2 regions of the Streptomyces sp. NPDC001549 genome follow, and region 2 is predicted to be linked to the other one. Evidence: predicted binding sites of a transcription regulator. Region 2 holds the regulator's gene; the other holds the start of a gene.
What was found. The regulator HspR, encoded in region 2, represses chaperone genes until heat shock. The targets are predictions, from matches to a motif close to TTGAGNNNNNNNNNCTCAA.
Positions count from the first base shown of each region.

Region 1: the regulator HspR is predicted to act here: its motif matches at 4,500-4,518, upstream of lon (endopeptidase La).

Region 1 is NZ_JBIAVJ010000005.1:53,271-61,065, forward strand. It holds gene ACFY04_RS10345 (nitrate- and nitrite sensing domain-containing protein) at 1-320, opposite strand, end outside; gene ACFY04_RS10350 (protein phosphatase 2C domain-containing protein) at 719-1,492, shown strand; gene ACFY04_RS10355 (MarR family winged helix-turn-helix transcriptional regulator) at 1,515-1,955, opposite strand; gene lon (endopeptidase La) at 2,072-4,477, opposite strand; gene ACFY04_RS10365 (hypothetical protein) at 4,653-7,795, opposite strand, start outside.
Region 2 is NZ_JBIAVJ010000003.1:225,201-232,995, forward strand. It holds gene ACFY04_RS06445 ((Fe-S)-binding protein) at 1-433, opposite strand, end outside; gene ACFY04_RS06450 (sugar transferase) at 544-1,077, opposite strand; gene dnaK (molecular chaperone DnaK) at 1,309-3,153, shown strand; gene grpE (nucleotide exchange factor GrpE) at 3,153-3,803, shown strand; gene dnaJ (molecular chaperone DnaJ) at 3,843-5,024, shown strand; gene ACFY04_RS06470 (heat shock protein transcriptional repressor HspR) at 5,026-5,496, shown strand; gene ACFY04_RS06475 (helix-turn-helix transcriptional regulator) at 5,596-6,663, opposite strand; gene ACFY04_RS06480 (hypothetical protein) at 7,017-7,331, shown strand; gene ACFY04_RS06485 (pyridoxamine 5'-phosphate oxidase family protein) at 7,466-7,795, opposite strand, start outside.

The sequences.
Region 1 (7,795 bases), on a different contig from region 2:
CCGGCGATGCGCTCCTGGACGGGTGCCTTGGCCGTGCCGGGCCGGCCCTTGGCGGCGTACTCGACGGCCGCGTCACGCTCGTCACCGAGGAGGTGCGTGAGGGTGAGGGTCTGCCGGGTCCGATCCGCGAGGGTGACCAGGTGCTGGGAGTCGTTCAGTTCCCTCGACGCGGAGACGACGGCGGGCGCGCCTGCCGCGAGGACGGTGAGGCCGGCGACGGCCACGCCTACGACCAGCCTGCGGCGCACGCGGACGCGGCGTCCTGCGGGGGCCGGGCCGTCGGCGGCGGTGCCGTTCTTCCGAGACCGCTTCTTCTGCACCGGTGCTCGCAATCCTGTACGTGTTGCTCTTGCTCGTCTACTCGTGTGGCCGAGGTAACGGCCGGTCAACAAGTAAACGCCCCCTGCCCCCTCGTACCGCCTCAGACCTTTGCAGCGTGCTGGGGAGAGAGCCGCACATCACCCAACCGGCCACCCGAACGAGTGAACATCAAGGATGAGTTGCCGACCAACTCGGGCACCCTGTGCCGGAACGTCTCCGTGGACAGGTGGTTGAAAGATCGATATGGGCTTTGGCAGTATGCCCGCCCACAAGACCGCCCCGGCACCCCGGCCCTCGCGGCCCGCCCCGGGAGGGGGGCGTACGGGGCCGCCCGCGCGCACCCGATTTGGTACGGACCTTCCCTCGTCCGCCGTCCCCCGCGCGGCAGAATGCGGGTATGCGCATCGACCTCGCCTCGGCCCCCGGCCACCAGGAACGCCCCAATGAGGACTGGGTGTCGGCCGCGATCCCCGCTTCGGGCGGCGGCGTCCTGGTGGTCCTGGACGGGGTCACCCCGCCGCGCGGCGACGACGGATGCGTGCACGGAGTGCCCTGGTTCACCGCCCGCCTCGGCGGTCGATTGACCGAACTGTCCGGATCGCGGCGGGACATGCCGCTCGATCAGGTTCTGGCCGAGTCCGTCCGCGCCACGGCCGAAGCCCACCGGGACACCTGTGACCTTTCTCACGTGCGCACCCCGCAGGCGACGGTCGTCGTGGTCCGCTGGGACGCGGAGTACGTGGAACACCTCGTCCTCTCGGACTCCGTACTGCTCCTGCAGGCGCCCGGCGGCGAGGTGACGGCGGTGCTCGACGACCGGCTGGACCGGATCCCGCGGGAGGTGCTGTGCTCGGTGGCCGCGACGGACGCCCTGCGCAACGCGGAGGGCGGCTTCTTCACGGCGGCCGCGGACCCGGCGGTGGCGGCCCGGGCGGTGACGGGGCGCACCCCGCGCGGGCGGGTGCGGGCGGTGGCCGCGCTCACGGACGGGGCGAGCCGGTGGACCGACACCTTCGGGCAGGGCGACTGGGCCGACTGCCTGGCGGTGCTGCGGAAGGAGGGTGCGCAGGGCCTGATCGGCCGGGTGCGTGCCATCGAGTCCGACGCGGCCCGCCCGTCGGCCCGGCACAAGCGGCACGACGACGCGTCGGCGGTCTACGCGGAGCTCTGAGCGGTCCCCGGTCCGAGCGGGCCTACTCCGCGCCCGCGTTCAACTGGTTCAGCAGCCGGGCCAGTTCCGCCACCTCGCCGCGGTCCCAGTCGGCGAGCTTGCGCATGTACTGCTCGCGCCGCGCTCCGCGGACCCGCAGGAACCGCTCCCGGCCCTCCTCCGTGAGGCCGACCAGGGAGGCCCGGCCGTCGGCGGGGTCCGGCTCGCGGGCCACCAGGCCGAGCACCTCCAGGGCCCGCAGCTGCCGGCTCATCGTGGCCTTGCCGACCCCGAAGTAGGCGGCGAGCTCGGTGGCCCGCTGCCGGCCGGCTGCCTCCAGGCGTACGAGGAGCCCGTACGCGGCCGGCTCCAGCTCGGGGTGGAGCTCGCGGGCCATCTCGCCCGAGGAGGCGCGGGCCCGCCGGAGGAAGACGGACAGCTCCCGCTCCAGGGCAAGGAACTCCTGGTCTTCGCTCCCGTGCACGTCCCGCTCCTTCGATGATGTGTGGCACCCACGTGGATGCGGGGCCAGTATTTCGCAGCGGGTGTGCCGACGGCCCGGTACCCCGCCGGAGCGGGACACCGGGCCGTGTGCACGGGTCAGGCCGCCGCGACGACCGCGGCCTCCGCCCGGGCCAGGGCGAGCTCCAGGACCTGGCGCACGTCCGTCACCGGGTGCACCTCCAGCTTCTCCAGCACCTCGGCCGGGACGTCGTCCAGGTCGGCCTCGTTGCGCTTCGGGATGATGACGGTGGTCAGCCCGGCCCGGTGCGCGGCGAGCAGCTTCTGCTTCACCCCGCCGATCGGCAGGACCCGCCCGGTCAGCGAGACCTCGCCGGTCATGGCCACGTCCGTGCGCACCTGCCGCCCGGAGAGCAGCGAGGCGAGTGCGGTGGTCATGGTGATGCCCGCGCTCGGACCGTCCTTGGGCACGGCGCCCGCCGGGAAGTGGATGTGCACGCCCCGGCCCTTCAGGTCGGCGACCGGGAGCTCCAGTTCCGCGCCGTGGGAGCGCAGGAAGCTCAGGGCGATCTGCGCCGACTCCTTCATGACGTCGCCGAGCTGGCCGGTGAGGGTCAGGCCGGCCGCGCCCGTCTCCGGGTCGGCGAGCGAGGCCTCCACGAACAGCACGTCGCCGCCCGCGCCGGTCACCGCGAGGCCGGTGGCCACGCCGGGGACGGCGGTGCGCCGCTCGGCCGGGTCCTGGGCGGACTCCGGCACGTGGTGCGGGCGCCCGATCAGGGCTCGCAGGTCGTCGGCGCCGATGCTCAGGGGCAGCTCCCGCTCGCCCAGTTCGTGCTGCGAGGCGACCTTGCGCAGGAGGCGGGCGAGGGACCGCTCCAGGGTGCGTACGCCCGCCTCGCGGGTGTACTCCCCGGCCAGCTTGCGCAGGGCGTCCTCCCCCAGCACCACCTCGTCGCGGCCGAGCCCGGCGCGCTCCAGCTGGCGCGGCAGCAGGTGGTCGCGGGCGATGACGACCTTCTCGTCCTCGGTGTACCCGTCGAGCCGGACGAGCTCCATCCGGTCGGCCAGGGCCTCGGGGATGGCTTCCAGGACGTTGGCGGTGGCCAGGAAGACGACATCGCTGAGGTCCAGTTCCACCTCCAGGTAGTGGTCGCGGAATGTGTGGTTCTGCGCCGGGTCGAGGACCTCCAGCAGCGCGGCCGCCGGGTCGCCGCGGAAGTCGGAGCCCACCTTGTCGATCTCGTCGAGGAGGACCACCGGGTTCATCGACCCGGCCTCCTTGATCGCCCGGACGATGCGGCCGGGCAGGGCGCCGACGTAGGTCCGGCGGTGGCCGCGGATCTCGGCCTCGTCGCGGACGCCGCCGAGGGCGACGCGGACGAACTTGCGGCCCATGGCGTGGGCCACGGACTCGCCCAGCGAGGTCTTGCCGACGCCGGGCGGCCCGACGAGGGCGAGGACGGCGCCGCCGCGGCGGCCGCCGATGACGCCCATGCCGCGCTCGCCGCGCCGCTTGCGGACGGCGAGGTACTCGGTGATGCGGTCCTTCACGTCGCCGAGGCCCGCGTGCTCGGCGTCGAGCACGGCCCGGGCCCCCCGGATGTCGTACTCGTCCTCGGTGCGCTCGTTCCAGGGCAGTTCCAGCACGGTGTCCAGCCAGGTCCGGATCCAGGATCCCTCCGGGCTCTGGTCGCTGGACCGCTCCAGCTTCTCGACCTCCTTGAGCGCGGCCTCCCGTACCTTCTCGGGGAGGTCGGCGGCCTCGACGCGGGAGCGGTAGTCGTCGGACTCCTCGCCGTCCTTCTCGCCGTTCAGCTCGCGCAGTTCCTTGCGTACGGCCTCCAGCTGCCGCCGGAGCAGGAACTCGCGCTGCTGCTTGTCGACGCCGTCCTGGACGTCCTTGGCGATGGACTCGGCCACGTCCTGCTCGGCGAGGTGGTCGCTGAGCGCCTTGACGGCGAGCTTGAGGCGGGCGACCGGGTCGGCGGTCTCCAGCAGTTCGACCTTCTGCTCGACCGTCAGGAAGGGCGAGTACCCTGAGTTGTCCGCGAGCGCGGACACGCCTTCGATCTGCTGGACCCGGTCCACGACCTGCCAGGCGCCGCGCTTCTTGAGCCAGCTGGTGGCGAGTGCCTTGTACTCCTTGACGAGCTCGGTGACCGCCCCGGGCAGCGGATCGGGCACCGTCTCGTCGACGGTCTCGCCCTCGACCCAGAGCGCGGCCCCGGGGCCAGTGGTCCCGGCCCCGATGCGGACCCGGCCGAGGCCGCGGATGAGGGCCCCGGGGTCCCCGCCGGAGAGCCGGCCGACCTGTTCGACGGTGCCGAGCACACCGGTCCCGGCGTACGTACCGTCGATGCGCGGCACGAGCAGGACCCGGGGTTTGCCGCTGCCGCTCTTGCCGGCGGCGGCCTGTGCCGCCTCCACGGCGGCGCGTACCTCGGTGTCGGACAGGTCCAGCGGTACGACCATTCCGGGCAGCACGACCTCGTCGTCGAGCGGCAGCACGGGCAGGGTGAGTGTGACGGACGTCGAAGCCATGATCTTCCCTCCGGCAGTGAAGTTGAGCTCTGCCGACTCAATGCATGTGCGCCTCCTGTTGTTCCCCAAGGCCCGTTCGCCCGGGGCGAACGCGTCGGACCGCTGTCCTCCCGCGACGCACGGGCCCGGCCGTCCGACCGAGGGCGCCGGCACGACAGGGCGACTCGGCCGCCGGTCACCCGGGCAGCAGTGCCTCCAGGCTCAGCGCCGTGTCGCGCAGCCGGGTGTCGGTCACGGTGGCGGCGCAGTGCTCCACCAGCGCGTGGGCGTGCGCGAGGCGGCGGCCGGCCCAGCGGCGGGAGCCGGTCGATTCCGGCGCGGGCTTCGTCGGGGTGGGGCCGGATCGACCGACCGTCAGGTGCTCCACCAGGAAGACCGCTCTGACCAGTGCGAACGCCTGATAGGCCGGGAGTACGTCGGAGGCTGCCACGGTGTCCCGGTGACCCAGGGCCATGAGCTCGTCCAGATACACCCGGCACAAGGCCTCCCGCTCCGGCCAGCCGCTCTCCTTCAGGCTCAGTGCCGCGTGGTCCTCGATCAGCTGCACCACTTCGTAGAGCAGCGGGAAGCGCCCGTGGGGCTCCAGATCGAGGGCCACCACGTCGCGGGCGTCGGTGATCAGCCAGTTCTCCGCGTGCGCGTCCCGGCCGGGTACCGACGCCAAAGGCCACCGGACCGCGGCCTCCCAGCGTTCCACCAGTCCGCGGGTGTCGGGGAGGGCGAGTTTGGTGGCTCGCTTCTCCAGTTCGGCCGCCACGGCGGCGTGCGCGCGGGCCGCGTCCCCGGGGCCGCCCGGAGACGCGATTCCGCTCGACCACACGTGGATGCGGGCCAGATACCGCAGGGCGTTGCCCACCAGCTCGCGCGGCGACCGTCCGCGGCCTTCGTACGCGTCGGCGATGACGCCTGCGAGGCTGCGGCCCACGGCGCGGCGGGAGGCGAGGGCGGTGTCCGGGGGCAGTTCGCGGTTGTTGGCGAAGTCGGGCGGCAGGTCCACCAGGGCGAGTACCTCCGGCAGCCGCATCCAGCGGGGGGCGGCGGTGTCGCGCAGGTACTTCCGCAAGGAGCCGAGGTGGGACCGTTCGGCCTCCGCTTCGGCGTGGTAGGTCGGCTTCAGCACCAGGGTGGTGGACAGGAGCCGGTGCGGGTCGTCGAGGACGAAGGTCTGCGACCGCCCGCCGAGCACCGCCCTGCGAAAGGGCTGCGAATGCACGGCTGTCCGCGCCGCCCGCTCGTAGAACAGGTCCCGGTCGCCGGCCCACACGGCGGCACGGAGTCGATCCGTCTCGGCATCCCCGGGCCCGGACCCGCCGGCCGCCGGCTGTTTCGGCGGCGCCGTCACCGGGGCCGGCGCACCGGCCATGGCGGCGAGTTGCATCAGGGGCCACGGCCAGTCCCGGTCGAGCCGAAAGGCCTGCAGCGCCAGATCGACCGCCGTCACGAACTCCTGCGGTTCCCGGGTCGAGTGCCACAGCCGATGATGACCGGCTGCCGACACACTGAGGTTCTCGCGGGAATGGTCCCCCGCCTCGCGGGCCCGCGCCTTGTGCTCCAGCGCGGTGCGCAGGTCGTGGATGCTGCCTCCGGCGCGCGCCAGACGGAGGTACGCGTCGCCCAGCATGCCCTGGACGTCGCCGGCCGCGTCGTCCGCCGTGCTGGTCTGCTCCAGCCAGTCCACCGCCTCCCGGAGGTGGGCCTCGTCCTGGGTCAGCGTGTGCAGGCGCAGGCAGGTCTTGCCGAGGTAGCGGGTCACGCTCTCACGGACGAGCGGCTGCTCCACCGGGGCGGCCGTCGTGAGGGGCGCGTCGTCCGCCGCGGCCGGTTCCTCGATGCACGCCAGCAGGACTTCGCGTGCCTCGTGCAGCAGCATGACGGCGGCCTCGGAATCCCCCGTCTCCGCGAGGAGGGCCTTGGCGTGGTACAGCGCGGCCTTGCCGAGATCGAACTCGTTGCGCCGACAGCGGACGGTCGTCTCGCGGACGGCGTCGCCGAAGCAGGCGTAGGCCTGTGCGACCAGGTTGTCGAACGAGGGTGCTTCAAGGTCCCCGGCGGCCGCACCGTCCACCGTTCGCCGCAGCCAGTCCAACCGTACGTACAGCCTCCCCATTCGGGCGGACAGCCAGGAACGGGTCGCGGCCGGGGCCGTGTCCCGCGGTGTGTGCAGGGTCGTCGGTGTGGCGCTCACGCGCGCGAGGTCGGCCGTGTCCGCCTGGGCGATGAGCAGCCGGGCTTCCTGCGCGAGCGCGTGCGCCGCCGTGAAGTCCTCGGCGCCGTGCAGGCAGAGGGCGTAGTCGATCAGTGCCGAGGGGAAGGCGGAGCCCAGGACCGGTGTGTCGTGGGAGGCGCTCCAGCGCATGTCCTCGATCGCGGTGGCGTAGTGCGCCCGGGCCTCGTCGATGCGCCTGAGTGCCTGGAGGGTACGGGCGATGCCCGCTCGGGCGACACCGTGGTTGTGGCGCAGCATGACGAGCCGGAAGCCGTGTTCCCGGCCGGTGGCCCGGTCCTGTGCCTCCTGGAAGTTCCGGATTGCTTCTTCGTAGGCCTCCAGCGTGGCCGTGCGGCGGTCGGCGGCCGGGTCTTCGTCAAGGGCGTCCGAGACGCCCGGCTCGCCGTCGGGTGTCGCCTGGGCGGGGCCTTCGAACAGCGGCTCGTCTTCGGCGCTCACCACCGACTGGGCCTTGCGCAGGTGCAGTTCGCCGAGCGCGCACAGCCAGGTGAAGGAACCGGAGACATGGGGCGCGGCCCGGGTGGCGAGTTGGTCGGCCTCGATCCACAGGGTGGGGAGTTCCGCCGGGTCCTGTGCCAGCCGGTAGAGGACCTCCAGGTGGAAGGCGAAGTGCTCGGCGGTGGTGTCGCCGCGCTGCTCGGCGAGGCGCAGGTCGGTCCTCGCGCCGTGCAGCAGGGCGAGCGGGGACGCGTCCTGACGGGCGAGGACGAGGCGGGTGACGCCACGCATCCCGCGCCAGATCCGGCCCGGTTCGCCCTTGGCGAGGTGGACGTCGTTCGGTTCGACGGTGTCCCAGCAGCGCAGGGCCTCGGTGAGCATCGGTCGGACCGCATCGCCCGAGCCCGTGCCCATCCGTTCCTTGGACTGCTGGTACAGGGAGCCCGCCAGGTAGAGGTGGATGTGGCACCAGGTCGCTTTCCACCGGAGGTCGCCGAGATGCGGCCGGAGCCGGGAAGGTCCGAGTTCCATCACCCTGCGCAGGGCGAGGCAGACGATGACGGCGTTCTCGAATTCGAGTTTGTTGTACGTCGCCTTCCAGACCTCCGCGAGGGCCGTGGCACCGGCGTTCGGGTCCAGCAGCTTCGCGAAGA
Region 2 (7,795 bases):
GGGACTTGCGGCCCGCCCCGCTCGGCCGGCTCAGCTGCCGGATGACGATCAGGGTGACGATGCCGAGCACGGTCATCAGGCCGAGGAACTCGGTGAAGATCTCGTACGGCAGCCAGTCACCGATGATCGGGATCAGCCAGTCGGCCTGGAAGAGCTGGCCGAAGGCGTTGACGATCGTCAGCAGCAGTGAGAAGAAGCCCACCGCCACGAACCAGTGCGCGAAGCCGACGATGCCCCAGCGGTTCATACGGGTGTGGCCGAGGAACTCCTTGACCAGGGTGATGGTGCGCTGCGTGGGATCGCCGGTGCGCGTGCCCGCGGGCACTGGCTGGCCGAGTCGCACGAAACGGTAGATCTGCACGGTGGCACGGCCGAACAGCGCGACGGCCACCACCGTGATGACCAGCGACACGATGATCGCGGCGAGTTGCATGGAAGGGCTCCTCGGGCGGCACTTACTAAGCGGTAACTTATGAAGTCAAGGCTTGAGGTTACCCATTCCCGACGCCGCAATGTAGCCGAGCGTGCGGTGATCTGTGTCGCTCAGGCGACCCTTTGCCGGTACGCCGCGCGCGGGGTCTGCGCCAGGATCGCGAGGTCCATCCCGAGCCAGTGGCTCTCCACATAATGCCGGTCGAGCAGGGCCATCTCCTCCCAGGGGAGGTCCGAACGCGCGCTGACCTGCCACAAACCGGTCATTCCGGGGCGTACGAGGAGTCGCTCCGGGCGGTCCGTACGGGCCTCCGGGCGCGGTCCGACGAGCGACATCTCGCCGCGGATCACGTTCAGCAGCTGCGGGAGGCCGTCGAGGGCGCAGCGGTCCAGGGCCGCCCCGATCCGGCCGGCGCCGTCGTCGGTGCGCAGCCGCCAGGTCCGGAAGGGCCGCCCGGCCAGCCCCGCCGCCGGCTCCCGTACGAAGGGGCGGCCGCCCTGGGTCGCGCAGAGCAGGGCGGTGATCGCCGCGAGCGGAAGGCCGAGCACTGCGAGCAGCATCACTGCCCCGACAAGGTCGAACACCCGCTTTGCCGGTGGGGTGGCGGGGATCCGTACCCGTGGAGCGGTGAGTGTGAGGGGCATGCCAGCACGCTGCCGTATGCCTCCGGCGGTCTTGCGGTGGCGCGCGGCCGCCGTGACCCGTTCGGCTGCAGCGCCGCTGCCGGGGGGGCTCTTTCCCGGGACCCCCGCGCCCCCGGGTTGCGCGTAAGTGGCGGCTAAAGGTTGAGTCGACTCGACTCAGTTCTGTTGACGCAAGCGCAGCGATACGGCATGGTTGAGTCTGTTCCACTCAAGTCAGCTGGAGGAATTGAAATGGCACGTGCGGTCGGCATCGACCTGGGCACCACTAACTCCGTCGTCAGCGTTCTGGAAGGCGGCGAGCCCACCGTCATCACCAACGCCGAGGGCGCCAGGACCACGCCGTCCGTCGTCGCCTTCGCCAAGAACGGCGAGGTCCTCGTCGGCGAGGTGGCCAAGCGCCAGGCGGTCACGAACGTGGACCGGACCATCCGCTCCGTCAAGCGCCACATGGGCACTGACTGGAAGATCAACCTGGATGGCAAGGACTTCAACCCGCAGCAGATGAGCGCCTTCATCCTGCAGAAGCTGAAGCGCGACGCCGAGGCGTACCTGGGCGAGAAGGTCACGGACGCGGTCATCACCGTCCCGGCCTACTTCAACGACTCCGAGCGTCAGGCGACGAAGGAGGCCGGCGAGATCGCGGGCCTGAACGTCCTGCGCATCGTGAACGAGCCGACCGCCGCCGCCCTGGCCTACGGCCTCGACAAGGACGACCAGACCATTCTCGTCTTCGACCTCGGTGGCGGCACCTTCGACGTGTCGCTCCTGGAGATCGGCGACGGCGTCGTCGAGGTGAAGGCCACCAACGGTGACAACCACCTCGGTGGCGACGACTGGGACCAGCGCGTCGTCGACTACCTGGTGAAGCAGTTCGCCAACGGCCACGGCGTCGACCTGTCCAAGGACAAGATGGCGCTCCAGCGTCTGCGCGAGGCCGCCGAGAAGGCGAAGATCGAGCTGTCCTCCTCCACGGAGACCACGATCAACCTGCCCTACATCACGGCTTCCGCCGAGGGCCCGCTGCACCTGGACGAGAAGCTCACGCGCGCGCAGTTCCAGCAGCTGACCGCGGACCTGCTCGACCGCTGCAAGACCCCGTTCCACAACGTCATCAAGGACGCCGGCATCGCGCTGTCCGAGATCGACCACGTGGTCCTGGTCGGCGGTTCCACCCGTATGCCGGCCGTCGCCGAGCTCGTCAAGGAGCTCACCGGCGGTCAGGACGCCAACAAGGGCGTCAACCCGGACGAGGTCGTCGCCATCGGCGCCACCCTCCAGGCCGGTGTGCTCAAGGGTGAGGTCAAGGACGTCCTGCTCCTCGACGTGACCCCGCTGTCCCTCGGTATCGAGACCAAGGGCGGCATCATGACCAAGCTGATCGAGCGCAACACCACGATCCCGACGAAGCGCTCCGAGATCTTCACGACGGCCGAGGACAACCAGCCGTCCGTGCAGATCCAGGTCTACCAGGGCGAGCGCGAGATCGCGGCGTACAACAAGAAGCTCGGCATGTTCGAGCTGACGGGCCTGCCCCCGGCCCCGCGTGGCGTCCCGCAGATCGAGGTCTCCTTCGACATCGACGCGAACGGCATCATGCACGTCACGGCCAAGGACCTTGGCACGGGCAAGGAGCAGAAGATGACCGTCACCGGCGGCTCCTCGCTCGGCAAGGACGAGGTCGACCGCATGCGCCAGGAGGCGGAGCAGTACGCGGACGAGGACCTGCGCCGCAAGGAGGCGGCCGAGTCCCGCAATCAGGGCGAGCAGCTCGTCTACCAGACGGAGAAGTTCGTCAAGGACAACGAGGACAAGGTCCCGGCCGACGTCAAGACCGAGGTCGAGTCCGCCGTCGCCGAGCTGAAGGAGTCGCTCAAGGGCGAGGACACGGCCGAGATCCGCACCGCGACGGAGAAGCTCGCCGCGGTCAGCCAGAAGCTCGGCCAGGCCATCTACGCCGACGCGCAGGCCGCCCAGGCCGCCGGCGGCGCCGGCGACGCGGGCCAGGCCAAGGCCGACGACGACGTCGTCGACGCCGAGATCGTCGACGACGAGAAGCCGAAGGGCGGCGCTGTCTGATGTCGGAGGAGACCCCGGGCTTCGACGAGAAGCCCGAAGTCCCCGACGCCGGTCAGAACGACGCTGAGCCGAAGGCCGCCGACTCCGCCAAGGAGGAGGCGGCCCCGGCCGGGGACGCAAGCCAGGACGTGGCGCTGCTGGCGCAGCTGGACCAGGCCCGTACCGCGCTCTCCGAGCGCACCGCGGACCTCCAGCGGCTCCAGGCCGAGTACCAGAACTACCGCCGCCGGGTGGAGCGGGACCGGATCACCGTCAAGGAGATCGCGGTCGCGTCCCTCCTGACGGAGCTGCTCCCGACCCTGGACGACATCGGCCGGGCGCGGGAGCATGGCGAGCTGGTCGGCGGCTTCAAGTCGGTGGCCGAATCGCTGGAGACCGTCGCCGCCAAGATGGGCCTGCAGCAGTTCGGCAAGGAGGGCGAGCCCTTCGACCCGACGATCCACGAGGCCCTGATGCACTCGTACGCGCCGGACATCACCGAGGACACCTGCGTGGCGATCCTTCAGCCGGGGTACCGGATCGGCGAGCGTACGATCCGTCCCGCACGGGTCGCGGTGGCCGAGCCCCAGCCGGGCGCGGCCCCGAAGTCCGAGTCCGCGGAGGGCGAAGCGCCGGACGGCTTGGACGCGGATGCCCCCGACAAGGGCTGATGCAGCACACGTAGAAGCACGGGAGGAGGGACACCGGGGATGAGCACGAAGGACTTCGTCGAGAAGGACTACTACAAGGTCCTCGGTGTCCCGAAGGACGCCACCGAGGCCGAGATCAAGAAGGCGTACCGGAAGCTCGCTCGCGAGTTCCACCCGGACGCCAACAAGGGCGACGCCTCCGCCGAGGAGCGCTTCAAGGAGATCTCCGAGGCGAACGACATCCTCGGCGACGCCAAGAAGCGCAAGGAGTACGACGAGGCGCGCGCCCTGTTCGGCAACGGTGGCTTCCGCCCCGGGCCGGGCGGCGGCGGCTCGTTCAACTTCGACCTCGGCGACCTCTTCGGGGGCCAGCAGCAGGGCGCCGGCCAGGCCGGCGGCTTCGGCGGCGGCCTGGGCGACGTCTTCGGCGGCCTCTTCAACCGCGGCGCCGGCCCCGGTGCGGGCACCCGCACCCAGCCGCGCCGCGGGCAGGACATCGAGTCGGAGGTCACCCTCTCCTTCACGGAGGCGGTGGACGGGGCCACGGTCCCGCTCCGGATGTCCTCCCAGGCCCCCTGCAAGGCCTGTTCGGGCACCGGCGACAAGAACGGCACCCCCAGGGTGTGCCCGACCTGTGTCGGCACCGGCCAGGTCTCGCGGGGCAGCGGCGGTGGCTTCTCGCTGACCGACCCCTGTGCGGACTGCAAGGGCCGCGGTCTGATCGCGGAGACCCCCTGCGAGGTCTGCAAGGGCAGCGGGCGCGCCCGCAGCTCCCGCACCATGCAGGTCCGGATCCCGGCGGGCGTCTCCGACGGCCAGCGGATCCGGCTGCGCGGCAAGGGTGCGCCGGGCGAGCGCGGCGGCCCCGGCGGTGACCTCTACGTGGTCGTGCACGTCGGTTCCCACCCGGTGTTCGGCCGCAAGGACGACAACCTGACGGTGACCGTGCCCGTGACGTTCGCGGAGGCGGCGCTGGGGGCCGAGATCAAGGTTCCGACCCTGAACGGCCCCTCGGTGACGCTGAAGCTGCCGCCGGGCACCCCCAACGGGCGCACCATGCGGGCCCGCGGCAAGGGCGCGGTCCGCAAGGACGGCACCCGCGGCGACCTGCTGGTCACGGTGGAGGTCGCGGTCCCGACCGAGCTGTCCGACAAGGCCCGCGAGGCCCTGGAGATGTACCGCGAGGCTACGGAGTCGCAGGACCCGCGCTCCGCGCTGTTCGAGTCCGCGAAGGGAGCATGACATGGACGGCCGCCGACGACAGTCCTCCCGCTTGGGCGGGGGCTACCAGCTCACCGACGAGACCCCGGTCTACGTGATCTCGGTGGCCGCCCAGCTCTCCGGTCTGCATCCGCAGACCCTCCGCCAGTACGACCGTCTCGGCCTGGTCTCCCCGGACCGTACGGCCGGCCGCGGCCGGCGCTACTCGGCCCGTGACATCGAGCTGCTCCGTACGGTGCAGGCGCTGTCGCAGGACGAGGGCATCAACCTGGCGGGCATCAAGCGGATCATCGAACTGGAGAACCAGGTCGCCGCGCTCCAGCAGCGCGTGGCCGAGCTCTCCGCGGCAGTGGACGGCGCGGCGGCCACGCTGCAGGCCCGCGAGGCCCAGGTGCACGCCTCGTACCGGCGCGACCTGGTCCCGTACCAGCCTCCGCAGCCGGGCAGTGCCCTGGTGGTCTGGCGGCCCAGCCCCAAGCGGCCGATGGACTGACCCGGGCCCGCACCCGGTTCCCGGTCCCTGTTCTGCGCACACCCTCAGGCCCCGCCCCTCCCAGGGCGGGGCCTGAGGGCTGTCAGGGCCTCAGAGCCGTCAGAGGCCTTCCTGGTCCGGCTCGTGGTCCGGGTGCCCGTCGGCGTCCTGCTCCGGGCAGGAGGGCCGGCCCAGGATGCCGGCCTGGGCGATGAGGTACCCGAGCTGCGCGCGGCTGCCGCTGCCGAGGGTGGTGGCGAGCTTGGCGATGTGCGCCCGGCAGGTACGGACGTTCATGCCGAGGCGGCGCGCGATGGCCTCGTCGACGTGGCCCTCGATCAGGAGCTGGGCGATGGTCCGCTGCACGCCCGAGATCCCGCCGGGAGTGCTGCGGTACGTCACTTCCTCCTGGAGGGGCACGGCGCGGTGCCACAGCTGCTCGAACACCTTGATGAGGTAGTCGACCAGGCCCGGGTGGCGCAGTTCCAGGGCGACCCGGCGGTCGTCGCTCACCGGGATGAAGGCCACCGTGCGGTCGAAGATGATCAGGCGTTCGATCAGCTCCTCCAGGGTGCGGATCTCCACCTTGCCCGTCGAGATCCGCTCCACGTAGGCGAGCGTGCCCTGGCTGTGCCGTGCGGTGTGCTGGTACAGGGTCCGTATGCTGACCCCGCGGTCGATCAGCGGCTGGTCGCGCTCCAGGGCCTGGGTGAGGGCCAGGGAGGGCCGGGCGCCGCCCGGCTGGACCGTCAGCACCTCGGTATGGCATTCGGCCGTCGCCAGGTTCAGGGCGGCGTTGATCTGTTCGAAACCCTCCAGCACCGTGATGGCGTGGGTGTTGGCCGGGCTCTGTGCGCTGATGGCCAGGAAAGGCTCGAAAGTGTCGGTGAGATCTACAGCGCTGCGCCGGCGGTCCTGGATCTCGCGTTCAATCGGATGGAGCCGTTGGGCCAAAGCTACGGACGGGGGAACCGGGCGGAGCTGGTTCGCGTCATCCGGGTCGGGCTGCAGAAGAGCGAATTCAAGCAGGCAGGGGGCGTTCTGGATCTCGCCCCGGGCGATCCGGCCGGTGCTCAACGCGGTCGCGTAGAGCCGCGTCCCCTCGGCACACATGGACGTCACAGGGTGGGGATGTGTCGCCTTTGTCTCGTTTCGCGTCAAATCTCCACCCCCCAGGGTCCTGAACATGCAAGAACATGATGCATCGTCCCTGTGGCATTGACGTGCCTGAATGAGCCATCGTCTGTCACGCGGGGGAGAGGATTCCATCAAGTGAGGACGAAGCCGACCATGTACAAGAGAATGCTTCGCTCGGTGCTTGCCATAGTTTTCTCCGCCGTTGCGGTTTTTGGGGCAGTCAGCGCCGTCGAAAGTGACGCGGGGAGCGCTAGGGACGGTCAGGGCACGAGCCTGACGAGCACGGACGACACCGGCTGGACCACGGCGCCCGCGGGTAAGTACGCGGACACCGGCTGGACCAGCGGCCTGCTGGGCGGAAACGGCGATACGGGTTGGACCGATGCGCCTGTGACGGTGTCCGCATGACCCCCGACGATCGCGGCTTCCGCCGCGAGATGGCCTCCGCCTACCGTTCGGGCTGGCAGTTCATCGATCTCGCCACGGCCATCCCCCACCCTGGCGACTCGTTGATGGTCACCCTGTTCGGCCAACCGATCGTCGTCGTGCGCGAGGAGGACGAGGACGTACGTGCCTACCGGTGCCTGCGCCGCCCGCGGGGCGCGCCGCAGCCCGTCCGCTGCGAGGTGCGCTACGGAATGGTCTTCGTCAATCTCGATCAGCGTGACCACCAGCTCTTCGAACCCGATATCACCACCGCCACCCCCCGCAGTGCCTGAAGCGATTCCCCCGTCGTTCCAGATCGCTCAGGCGCTACCCCCACACAACGGCGCCATCGTGGACCTGACCACGATGGCGCCGTTGTGATGTCCACGTCCAGTGCATGAACCGGACAAGATGAAGAATCAACGGCTTACGCGCGCCCCATGGCCCGGTCCAGGGTGATCTCCATGACGACCCGGTCGGGATTGGGCGACGGCGTGCGCCCGTAGCGCTCCGCGTAGCGCGCCACCGCGTCGGCGACCGAGGCCTCGTCCGTGCGGATCACCGCGCGGCCCTCCAGCGTGGCCCAGCGGCGCCCTTCCATCTGGCAGACCGCGACCCGCGCGCCCGCCTGCGCGCCGTCCGGCCGCGCCTCCCGCGCCTCCTGCGCCTCCCGCGCCGCCAGGATGTTGCGCACCTTCCTGCTGTGCCGGTTGCTGATCACCCGGGCCAGGCCGGCCTCCGGGTCGTACGTGACCCC